2 regions of the Mycobacterium kansasii ATCC 12478 genome follow, and region 2 is predicted to be linked to the other one. Evidence: predicted binding sites of a transcription regulator. Region 2 holds the regulator's gene; the other holds the start of a gene.
The links. The regulator LexA, encoded in region 2, represses DNA repair genes until DNA is damaged. The targets are predictions, from matches to a motif close to CGAACANNTGTTCG.
Positions count from the first base shown of each region.

Region 1: the regulator LexA is predicted to act here: its motif matches at 3,029-3,042, upstream of cofD (2-phospho-L-lactate transferase).

Region 1 covers NC_022663.1:4,645,449-4,651,571, reverse strand. Annotated here, with positions in the region: gene MKAN_RS20275 (phosphomannomutase/phosphoglucomutase) at 1-1,349, opposite strand, end outside; gene MKAN_RS20270 (DUF3499 domain-containing protein) at 1,479-1,949, opposite strand; gene MKAN_RS20265 (metallopeptidase family protein) at 2,015-2,548, shown strand; gene MKAN_RS20260 (WhiB family transcriptional regulator) at 2,585-2,932, opposite strand; gene cofD (2-phospho-L-lactate transferase) at 3,318-4,307, shown strand; gene MKAN_RS20250 (coenzyme F420-0:L-glutamate ligase) at 4,304-5,644, shown strand; gene MKAN_RS20245 (Eco57I restriction-modification methylase domain-containing protein) at 5,641-6,123, shown strand, end outside.
Region 2 covers NC_022663.1:5,574,160-5,580,282, forward strand. Annotated here, with positions in the region: gene MKAN_RS24130 (sunset domain-containing protein) at 1-1,728, shown strand, start outside; gene lexA (transcriptional repressor LexA) at 1,770-2,450, opposite strand; gene MKAN_RS24140 (LysM peptidoglycan-binding domain-containing protein) at 2,800-3,306, shown strand; gene nrdR (transcriptional regulator NrdR) at 3,473-3,937, shown strand; gene MKAN_RS24150 (peroxynitrite isomerase) at 3,968-4,453, shown strand; gene MKAN_RS24155 (PhzF family phenazine biosynthesis protein) at 4,456-5,142, opposite strand; gene MKAN_RS24160 (alpha/beta fold hydrolase) at 5,188-6,123, opposite strand, start outside.

The DNA of each region.
Region 1 (6,123 bases), 930 kb from region 2:
ACCTGCTGCACCACCGCATCGACATCCTCGGTGGTGCGGGCCTCCACGTTGAGCCGCAGCAGCGGCTCGGTGTTGGAGCTGCGCAGGTTGAACCAGCTGCCGTCGCCCAGGTCCACCGTGACCCCGTCGAGGTGGTCGATGGACTGGACCCGGTTGCCGAACGACTTCAGTACCGCCTCCACGCATGCCTCGGCGTCGGCCACCCTGAAGTTGATCTCACCGGACGATTCGTAGCGCTGGTAGTCCGCGGTCAGCTCGGACAACGGCCGGTCCTGCTCGCCGAGGGCAGCCAGCACGTACAGTGCGGCCAGCATCCCCGAATCGGCGCCCCAGAAGTCGCGGAAGTAGTAGTGGGCCGAGTGTTCGCCGCCGAAGATCGCGCCGGTGTCGGCCATCAGCGCCTTGATATAGGAGTGTCCGACTCGCGAGCGCAGCGGCGTGCCGCCGCGCTCGACGACCAGCTCGGGCACCGCGCGCGAGGTGATCACGTTGTGGATCACGGTGGCGCCGATCTCCCGGCCGAGCTCGCGCGCTGCCACCAGGCTGGTCACCGTTGACGGCGACACGGGGTGGCCGGTCTCGTCGACCACGAAGCAGCGGTCGGCGTCTCCGTCGAAGGCCAGGCCGAGATCGGCGCCGGTGTCGCGCACATACGTCTGCAGATCCACCAGGTTGGCCGGGTCGAGCGGGTTGGCCTCGTGATTGGGAAACGAGCCGTCGAGCTCGAAGTACAAGGGCAGCAAGGTAATCGAGCCGATCGGGCCGAGCACGGCCGGCGCGGTGTGGCCGGCCATCCCGTTGCCGGCGTCCACGGCCACCCGCAGCGGCCGCAGGTCGGTGGTATTGACCAGCGATCGCAGGAATTTCCCGTAGTCGTCCAGCACATCCTGGTCGGTGCGCGTTCCGGCCGGCCCGTCGTAGGCGGGCACGCCATCGATGAGATCGTCCCGGATGGCGATGAGTCCGGTGTCCGCGCCCACCGGTTTGGCACCGGCCCGGCACAGCTTGATGCCGTTGTATGCGGCGGGGTTGTGGCTGGCGGTGAACATCGCGCCGGGGCAGTCCAGCAGTCCCGAAGCGAAATAGAGCTGATCGGTCGACGCCAAACCGATACGCACCACGTCGAGGCCCTGTCCGGTCACCCCGTCGGCAAACGCGGCGGCCAGCGACGGCGAACTGTCGCGCATGTCGTGGCCGATCACCACCTGCCGCGCGCCCTCGGCGTGCATCAACCGGGCGAAGGCCGCGCCGATATCGGCGGTCAGCGACTCATCGATCTCTTCCCCTACCAACCCGCGCACGTCATAAGCCTTGATAACACGATTGATAACCGCGGCGGGCCAAGACATGGCGGGGCTCCTGACGACTTGGTTTTCTTCGTCCCTTGGCCGCCAGCCTATCGGCCCGACGAAGTCGCCGACGGCATCGGTCCGGACCGGAGCCGAACCGGCTACGGGAAGCGGCCGGGCCAGTCGGGACTAGTCGGGGGGATCGGGCAACACGCGCAGGTGTCCACGGCGACGTCCATTGCGATGTTCGGGCGGCGCCAACACGCCACCACTGGGGGCCTTGGCATGAACACCGGCATGAACACCGGCGTGGTGGACCACGGGATCGGGGAAGCCATCGTGCGACGAGCCGTTTCTGCCGGGGTGGGCCACCGAATAGGCGCCGGCAGCGACGGGGCCGCCCTCGCGCACCGCGTCGGCCAGCGCAACCAGATCGTCCTCATCGGGATTGGTAGGTAGCGGCCCGGCGTGGCGCACGAGTTCCCACCCGCGCGGCGCGGTGATGCGGCCGGCGTGGCTGACGCACAGATCCCAGGAGTGCGGTTCACGTGCGGTGGCGAGCGGACCCACGACCGCCGTCGAGTCCGAGTAGACGAACGTCAACGTTGCCACTGCATAATGCGGACACCCGGGCCGGCAGCAGCGACGGGGTACGTTCACGACCGAAAGGCTATCGTGCGGAAACGCCGCCGAAGCGGCGGACACGCGCATCCGTTCCGGGCGCGATGTGCAACCGTTACCATCGGCGCGTGACCGATTCCCGCGGCTACCCCCGCAGCGGCCGGCCGGGTGGCAGATCCGCGGCGGCGCGCCGGGTGCGGCGCCGGGGCCACGAGTGGCGTGGCCCGCTGCTGCCGCCGACGGTGCCGGGGTGGCGCAGCCGGTCCGAGCGGTTCGACATGGCGGTGCTGGAAGCCTACGAACCCATCGAGCGCCGCTGGCAGGACCGGGTGTCCGAATTGGACGTCGCGGTGGACGAGATCCCGCGCATATCGGCCAAGGATCCCGAGAGCGTGCAGTGGCCGCCCGAAGTCATCGCCGACGGGCCGATCCCGCTTGCCCGGCTGATACCGGCAGGAGTCGACGTCCGCGGCAATGCCACGCGAGCACGAATTGTTTTGTTCCGCAAGCCAATTGAGCGACGGGCGAAGGACACTCTGGAGCTTGGCGAGTTGTTGCACGAAATCTTGGTGGCCCAGGTGGCCAGCTATCTGGATGTCGAGCCCTCGGTCGTCGACCCGACGATCGACGACGAGTGAGCGGCGGGCCGCCCCCAGATCCCGATCAGATCTCGATCAGATGATGCCGCGCTTGAGGCGACGACGCTCGCGCTCGGACAGGCCACCCCAGATGCCGAAACGCTCGTCGTGAGCCAGCGCGTATTCCAGGCACTCGTGGCGCACCTCGCAGCCGAGGCAGATCTTCTTTGCCTCGCGGGTCGAGCCGCCCTTCTCCGGAAAGAACGCCTCGGGATCCGTTTGGGCACAAAGGGCGCGGTCCTGCCACTGGTCGGCGGGCGGCTCGACGGGAGCCGGCGCCGGCTGGGGCTCGAACGCGTCGGGAACCAAACTCAAGTGCGGTCGGGCAATCTCCATCGATGGCACTGTCGCCGAGCCGGCAGCGGTGTGCGGTGCGCCTGCCATCACACCCCTAAGGTGCTCATAGGACATGCCGCCGCCTCCTCACCTGATAGATCGTGAAATGGTTTGCCACTGTTTTGATGTGCAGTTAACCCAATTCGAACTAGTGATCGAATCTCGGTCTGCGACACCGAAACCGGCCGGCCAACCGGGAAATGACACTGATGTGATTAGACACGCATTGGGCAGCCGGGTCAAGCATTCCGGCGCATTTCCATACCATCTCGTGATCAAATTTCCGCGATTCTGTTTCGGTTCGATGTACGGCGTGTCTAGTGCACTTTGTCACAATCCCGTCAGGGGCCCGTCACAATCCCGTCAGGGGCCGGCGTGAAAGCGCGGTAACCCCGCCCTGATCCCCCGTCCCCGGCGGGTACTGTCCTGCGGTGTGAAGGTCACCGTTCTCGTGGGGGGAGTCGGCGGCGCCCGCTTTCTGTTGGGGGTCCAGCAGTTGCTCGGCCTGGGACAGTTTGCCATACCGGGACACGACCCATGTCACGAATTGACCGCGGTGGTCAACATCGGTGACGATGCCTGGATTCACGGGCTGCGGGTCTGCCCGGACCTGGACACCTGCATGTACACCCTGGGCGGCGGTGTCGATCCGCAGCGGGGCTGGGGTCATCGCGACGAAACCTGGCACGCCAAAGAGGAACTCGCGCACTACGGCGTGCAGCCGGACTGGTTCCAGCTCGGCGACCGGGATCTGGCCACGCACCTGGTGCGCACTCAGATGCTGCGGGCCGGCTACCCACTGTCGCAGATCACCGCGGCGCTGTGTGACCGCTGGCAACCGGGGGCGAGGTTGCTCCCGGTCAGCGATGACCGTTGCGAGACCCACGTGGTGATCACCGACCCGGAAACCCGATCCCAGCGTGCCATCCACTTCCAGGAGTGGTGGGTGCGTTACCGCGCCCAGGTGCCGACCCACAGCTTCGCCTTCATCGGCTCTGAAACAGCTAGTGCCACAACAGAAGTGGTGAACGCCATCGCGGAGGCTGACGTCGTCATGCTGGCTCCGTCCAACCCGGTGGTCAGCATCGGCGCTATCCTGGCGGTCCCCGGCATCCGTGCCGCGCTGCGGGCCACCCCCGCGCCGATCGTCGGCTACTCGCCGATCATCGGAGGAAAACCGTTGCGCGGCATGGCCGATGCGTGTCTCTCGGTAATCGGGGTGGATTCCACCGCGGCGGCGGTGGGCCGGCACTACGGCTCGCGCACCACCACCGGCATACTCGACTGCTGGCTGATCGCCGAGGGCGATCAGGCCGATATCGACGGCGTGCTGGTGCGATCGATACCGCTGTTGATGAGCGACCCGAACGCAACCGCGGAGATGGTGAGCGCCGGGCTGGAGCTTGCGGGCGTGGCGGCGTGAGCGAGCACGGCACCGGATCGCCCATCGAAATCCTGCCTGTCACCGGGCTTCCCGAATTCCGCCCCGGCGATGACCTGGGCGCGGCGATCGCGGCCGCCGCGCCGTGGCTGTGCGACGACGACGTCGTTGTGGTCACCAGCAAGGTGGTGTCCAAGTGCGAGGGCCGGCTGGTGCCGGCGCCGGAGTCCGAGGAGGCGCGAGATCGGCTGCGTCGCAAGCTGATCGACGACGAAGCGGTACGAGTACTGGCCCGCAAGGGCAAGACCTTGATCACCGAGAACCGGCTCGGGCTGGTGCAGGCCGCCGCCGGGGTGGACGGATCCAACGTCAACCGGAATGAATTGGCGCTGCTGCCCGTCGATCCCGACGCCAGTGCCGCGGCCCTGCGCGCCGGGCTGCGCGAACGCCTCGGTGTCACCGTGGCGGTGGTGGTCACCGACACCATGGGCCGCGCCTGGCGCTGCGGCCAGATCGACGCCGCGGTCGGCGCCGCCGGTCTGGCGGTGTTGCATAACTATGCGGGCGCGCTGGACCGGCACGGCAACGAATTGGTTGTCACCGAGATCGCGGTCGCCGACGAGATCGCCGCCGCCGCCGACCTGGTCAAGGGCAAGTTGACGGCGCTGCCGGTGGCCGTGGTCCGCGGGCTGCCGGTGCGTGACGACGGTTCCACGGCGCGGCGGTTGGTGCGGCCGGGCGCCGAGGACCTGTTCTGGCTCGGCACCGCCGAAGCCATCGAGCTGGGGCGCCGACAGGCCCAGCTGTTGCGCAGGTCGGTTCGCCGCTTCAACGCCGAGCCGGTGCCGCCGGAGCTCGTCGAGTCCGCGGTCGCCGAGGCGCTCACCGCGCCGGCCCCGCACCACACCCGGCCGGTGCGCTTCGTATGGTTGCAGACGCCGGCGGTGCGCGCCCGGCTGCTCGACCGGATGAAAGACAAGTGGCGCTCCGATCTGGCCGGCGACGGCAAGCCGGCCGATGCCGTCGAACGCCGCGTGGCGCGCGGCCAAATACTTTACGACGCACCCGAAGTCGTCATCCCGATGCTGGTGCCGGAGGGTGCCCACGCCTACCCCGACGCGGCGCGCGGCCACGCCGAGCACACCATGTTCACCGTCGCGGTGGGAGCCGCGGTGCAAGCCCTACTGGTTGCCCTGGCGGTGCGTGGGCTGGGCAGTTGCTGGATCGGCTCGACGATCTTCGCCGCCGATCTGGTGCGGGCGGAGTTGCAACTGCCCGCCGACTGGGAGCCGTTGGGCGCCATCGCGATTGGCTACCCGTCGGAGCCGCCAGGGCCGCGTGAGCCGGTGCCGGCCGGGGATCTGCTGGTCCGCAGATGACGACGTTCGCGGGCAAGGCCGCGGCGTCGGCTGAGAAGGTTCGCGGCGGCTACTACACGCCGCCGGCGGTGGCCCGGTTCCTGGCCCGCTGGGTCTGCGAGGCCGGCCCGCGAATCTTGGAGCCCTCCTGCGGCGACGGCCGGATTCTGCGCGAACTCGCCGCCCTGACCTCCCAGGCGCACGGTGTGGAACTCGTCGCGGCCGAGGCCGGCAAGTCGCGGGAATTCGCGTGCGTCGACGTCGACAACTTTTTCACCTGGCTGCACACGGCGCGGCCCGGCAGCTGGGATGGCATCGCCGGCAACCCGCCCTACATCCGCTTCGGCAACTGGGCATCCGATCAACGAGAACCCGCCCTGGAACTGATGCGAAGCGCGGGCCTGCGCCCGACGAAGTTGACCAATGCCTGGGTCCCTTTTGTCGTCGCGAGCACCACCCTGGTGCGCGAGGGCGGACGGGTGGGCCTGGTGGTTCCGGCG
Region 2 (6,123 bases):
GATGAAACCTACGACGGCGACGTCGTGTCCCAGAAGTTCACCGGCGGCGAAGTCTCCTGGAACAAGAAGACCAAAGATTTCACCACCAACCCGGCGGTATTGGCTGATCAGCTGAAGGGCTTGCAGGTGGCGCTCGACCCCACCGCCGCCATCAACATGGCCTGGCGCGCCGCCGGCGGCGCCGCCGGACCGTTGGGTGCCAAGAAGGGCGCGCCGTACCCGATCGGCGGTGACGGTATCGCCCAGGACTTCGTCGGCGGCAAGATCTTCTTCAGTCCGGCCACCGGTGCGAACGCCGTGGAGGGCGCGATCCTGGCCAAATACGAGTCGTTGGGCGGTCCGGTCAGCAGCGACCTTGGCTTCCCCATCGCCAACGAGTCCGACGGCGGCATCACGCCGGCCAGCCGGATCGCGGCGTTCTCCGCCGCGGACAAGCCGGTGATCTTCTGGACCCCTGATCACGGCGCCTTTGTGGTGCGCGGAGCGATGAAGGCGGCCTGGGACAAGCTCAAAGGTGCCACCGGCAAACTGGGGGCGCCGGTCGCCGACCAGACCGTTGACGGCGACGTGGTGTCGCAGAAGTTCACCGGCGGCAAGGTGTCCTGGAACCGTGCGAGCAACACCTTCACGACCGACCCGGCGAACCTGGCGCCGCTGCTGTCCGGGCTGCAGGTGTCCGGGCAGAATCAGCCCAGTACGTCGGCGGCTCCATCGCACGGCAAGAAGTTCACCTGGCACTGGTGGTGGCTGGTGGCCGTGGTGCCCGTCGTCCTGCTCATCGTGATGTTCGTGTTGGTCGCGTTGGGCGTGCGCCGGCGGCGCACCGGCCAACCCGACGCCTACGAGGCCTACGAGCACGAGCAGGATCGCGATGTGGAGGCCGGCTACGACGGCGCCGGTGGGCGCTGGCCGCACGACGACATCGATTTCGGCTCCGAAGACTTCCCGGCTGACGACCAGCACCTGCAGGAACATCGCGGTCCGGAGACCGGGGCGGCGTCGCGGGTCAGCTGGCCACGGGGCGCCGCGGCCGGCGCTGCTGTCGACGAATATGCCTCTAGCAGTGGCGAATACGGCGGCGATGCCCTGCGCGCGTCGGATATGGGCTTCGAGTTTGACGACGAAAATCCTGACGCGGTGGATACCACGCCGACGCCCATCGTGACCCGCGCCGACCTCGCAGAGGCGGCGGTTCCCGAGCCCGACGTTCCAGAAACCGTGACCGGGGAACCCGTGGTACCAGCACCATTCGCGCCGGAAGCGGCGGTTCCAGAAGCAGCGGCTCCCGAAGTGGCCGTGCCGGAGACCGCGGTTGCCGATGCCGCCTTCCCGGATGCTTTCGCCCCGCGCGCTGCCTCCGCCGATGCCGGGCCCGGCTACGCGGAGGTCGCCCCGGAGGCATTCCCGGAAGTCTTCCCGGAGTTTTCAGCTCCGCAGGGGAGGACGGGGCGCCACGCTGCCGCAGAGCCTGGTGATGAGCCGCAAGCGCCGGAATCGGCTCTCACGCCCACGGTTGCTTCCGGGCCCAGCCCGGCTGTGCGCCCGACCATCCACATGCCCCTGGACCACGACCCATACCAGGCGCCAGAGGGATATCCGATCAAAGCCAGTGCCCGATTCGGCTTGTATTACACGCCCAGCAGTGCGCTCTATTACGACACGCTCGCCGAGATCTGGTTCGCCAGCGAGGAAGCGGCCCAAGCCAACGGTTTCATCAAAGCGGACTAGGAATCCGGCTCCCGGCGATGTCTGCCGGGTAGCGTTCGGCCCTATATCTTGCGGATCACAGTGACGACCTTGCCCAGCACTGTTGCGTCGTTGCCGGGTATCGGGTCGAAGGACGGATTGTGGGGCATCAGCCACACCTGACCGCCTGCGCGTTTGAAGGTCTTGACGGTGGCCTCGCCGTCGATCATTGCCGCGACGATGTCGCCGTTGTCGGCAACGTTCTGCTGTCGCACGACCACCCAGTCGCCGTCGCAGATCGCGGCTTCGACCATCGAGTCGCCGACAACCTTGAGCAGGAAAAGCGTCCCCTCGCCGACGAGCTCGCGCGGCAACGGGAACACGTCTTCGACCGCTTCCTCGGCAAGTATCGGGCCGCCGGCAGCGATGCGCCCGAGGACCGGGACAAAGGTGGGCTCGGGCAGGGCATCCGAGCCGGCGACCTCGGTGACCGCCGCCGGTGTCACGACGTCTTCGACCCCGCGGACGTCGACCGCACGCGGGCGGTTCGGGTCACGCCGCAGATAGCCCTTGCGCTCCAGAACACGCAGTTGGTGGGCTACCGACGATGTCGACGTCAAACCGACGGCGTCGCCGATCTCGCGGATGCTGGGGGGATATCCGCGGTTGGTGACCGAGGTGCGGATGACGTTCAAGATGGTGCGCTGTCGCTCGGTGAGTGTGGAGTCCACGGAGCTGACTGAGGGGGCGTTGCTGTCGCTCATGGCACTGAATGTAACCCGACGACGCCCGAGAATCAAACATGTGTTCGACCGGTGTGTCGGAGGCGGTTTTGACGGCTGGCCCAGCCCAGTCCCAGCCCAGTCCCAGCCCGTTCGTAGTCCGTCCGCGCCCGGCTGACCCGCTGAGGTGCTGAATTACAAAAGCGTAATTATTCGCGGGTTCGGGTATCCGTGCCTCATGACGGCGATGGCGACCGACCGGCCTTGTCGGTGGCACGGTCTAGCGTTTTGTTCGCGCGACACGCTTCGATCAAATGTTCGGCAGTCGAACATACAATCGACTATGGTGTCGAACACACGAGCGACGAATTCTCGGGCGGAGGAAACGAACATGACACTCATGCAGGCATTCCCGACGCGTACCCGTGGCGTGCCCCTGCCGGTCAACAGGCCGGTCAACAGGCCTGCTGGTGAGCCGGTTGGGGCCCGGGGCGGGACGGCGCCGCGGCGGCGGCCGGGGCCGTGCCGGCCGGGTGGCGCGGCGCTGCGCTACCAGAGCACTGGCCTAGCGATCTCGACGGCTCCGCATCGCAGGCGTCCCGTCTCGGTGGCGACCACGGTGGGTCTGGCGGTCCTTGCCGGGATGATCACGCTATGGCTGGGCCTGATGGCGCATTTCGGGGAGCTGGTCAACAGCAATTACGCGGATTCGCCGGCTCCCGTGCCAGACCGGCTTGCCGTGGTGCGAGTAGCGGCCGGTGAGTCGTTGCAGGACGTGGCGGCCCGGGTCGCGCCCGATATGCCGGTCCGTCAGGTTGTCGAACGGATCCGAGAACTCAATGACCTGGATTCGTCGATGCCTGTCGCCGGGCAGACGTTGATCGCGCCGGTCGGCTGACGACACCATGCAGGATGGCAGCGAAAATCGCTGCGCACCAACGTTTCCGAGATGCCGCGGAATCGAGCATGCGTGGATGGCAACGGCGTTGGCAGTGCGCGGGAGCGCGCAGGTAGTCTCGGAGAGGTCTGAAACACCGGGATGCCACGACGGCGAAGGAGCGGCCATGCATTGTCCGTTCTGCCGGCATCCCGACTCGCGGGTGATCGACTCACGGGAAACCGATGAGGGCCAGGCAATCCGGCGGCGCCGGTCGTGCCCGGAATGCGGGCGGCGTTTCACCACGGTGGAGACGGCGGTCCTGGCTGTGGTCAAGCGCAGCGGGGTCTCCGAACCGTTCAGCCGGGAAAAGGTCATCAGCGGGGTGCGCCGGGCGTGTCAGGGCCGCCACGTCGACGATGACGCGCTGAATCTGCTCGCCCAGCAGGTGGAAGACACCGTGCGGGCGGCGGGGTCGCCCGAGGTGCCCAGTCACGACGTCGGCCTGGCCATCCTGGGGCCGCTTCGCGAACTCGATGAGGTTGCCTATCTGCGTTTCGCGTCGGTATACCGGTCGTTTTCGTCGGCCGAGGATTTCGAGCGGGAGATCGAGGCCCTGCGCGCGCACCGCAAGGTACCGACTTCGCGCTGATTCGGGCGCCACGCCGTTAGGATCCCTGTCATGCCTCCCGAGCTGCACCCCGATCTTCGACCTTTGGAGCCATTGCTGGGCACATGGGTCGGTCGGGGTGCCGGTGAATATCCCACGATCGAGCCGTTCGAGTATTTCGAAGAGGTCGAGTTCTCACATGTCGGCAAGCCGTTTCTCGTCTACGGGCACAAGACCCGCGCGGCGGATGACGGCAGGCCATTGCATGCCGAGGCGGGTTACCTGCGTGTTCCCCAACCGGGCCACGCGGAGTTGGTCTTGGCGCATCCCAGCGGCATCGCCGAAATCGAGTTAGGCACGTATTCGGTGGGCGACGACGCCGTGCACCTCGAGTTGGCCACCACAACCATCGGATTGACGCCCACTGCAAAAGAGGTTACGGCGATCACCCGTTCCTTCAGCGTCGCCGGCGACGAGCTCTCGCACTCGTTGCGGATGGCCGCTGTCGGGCAACCCTTACAGCACCACGTCGCCGCCTTGTTGCACCGCCAGTGCTGACGTCAAACCAGTTGCATCACACCGTCATCGGCGACCAATCCGGCAACCGTGACCCAGCCCTCGGCGCTCCACGTCGTCTTGAGCACCGATCCCTTGCCCTGCGTGATGGTCAGGTCGCGGCTTAGATAGTCGGTGATCCGCATGGCCGCCGAACCGGTCGCTTCGTCTTCCTCGACCCCCAGGTTAGACGCGAACATCCGGGCCCGTAGGGCGCCGGCGGGCTCGTCGGTCCAGGTCCACAGGTAATGCGAGGTGTCGTCGGAGAAGTCGTCGGGGTCCGCGGCCGCCAGGGCATCGAGTGAGTCGAGATGATGGATGGCCAATTCGGGTGCCCATTCGGCCCGTGCGCTGATGGCGGTCAGGTCGTTGTCATAGCTGACCTGCACCAGACCGGCCGGCACGTGCAGCGTCTTGATCGGCATTCCGCGCTCACGCAGCCACCACGACACACCCACGATCGGATGTCCGGCGAACGGAAGGCTGGTGCGGGGAGTGTGGATGGTGGCGTGGGCGGTGTGCGAGCCGGCGGCCGGGAGGTCGACGAAAATGGTCTCGCTGTAGCCCAATTGGTTTGCCAGGTGCTGTCGGTCGCGGGGTTGGACCCGGCTCGCGTCGACTACGCCGAGCGGATTGCCGAAGTTCCCCTCGGAGTCGGTGAACACCCGCAACACCGTTACCTCGATGCCCATGGCCCGACTGTACGACGCCGCGCGAATCGATGACGGCCGGGTTGATCAGGTGGCGCTGCGTTCGTCGGAACCCATCGCACTGAGCACAGCGATGCGGGTATCGGCCGGGCCGGAAACAGCTCCTTCGCCACCGCCGCTACGAAGCAATTCCCGAAGCGCGGCCTGATCGTATTCGGCCGGTTCGGTGCTGTCGATGAAGCGTTGCACGGTGTCGATGAAGCGGGCGGGATCGTCATGGAACGGGAAATGCCCGGAGCCCTCGAAGATTTCCAGGTGCGAGCCGGGCATCGCGGCGTGTGCCAGCCGGGCGTGGTGGACGGGGACCACGACGTCGCGGCTGCCCCAGATGATCTGCACCGGGATGGCCTGGGTCAAATAGCATCGGTCCAGCATGGTGACGATCTGCCCGCGCCAGTCCACCACGGCGCGCAGTGTGCGCGTGAACGCCGACGAGGCCGTCGGCTCGGGTAGGTCGTCCAGGATTCGCAGCACATTGGGCAGGTCGCGGCCTAGGGCGGTTGAGCCGATCGCCAGCCCCAGTACCCGCCCGACCACCTGAACGGTCGGCCGCACCATCGGCAACCGCAGCAATGCCAGCGCCTCGGCGCCCAACGGCAGCGAGGCCAACCGGAACACCACGTTGACGTCCTTGGTGACGCCACCGGCACCGACCAGGATCAGCCGGTCGACCAGCTGGGGAAACTGGTAGGCGAATTGCATCGCCACGCCGCCGCCGAGCGAATGACCGATGACGGTCACCCGCTCGACGTCGAGCACGCTGAGCAGGTCGCGCATGCCGTTCGCATAGGCGGCCACCGAGTAGTCGGCGCGCGGCTTATCGGACTTTCCATGACCCAACAGGTCGGGAGCAATCACGGTGAACCGCTGCGCAAGCTTGGCGTGGATGCCGGTCCAGGTCGTCGAATTGTCCCCGATGCCGTGGACCAGCAGGATCGCCGGCCCGGATCCGGCGATCCGGAA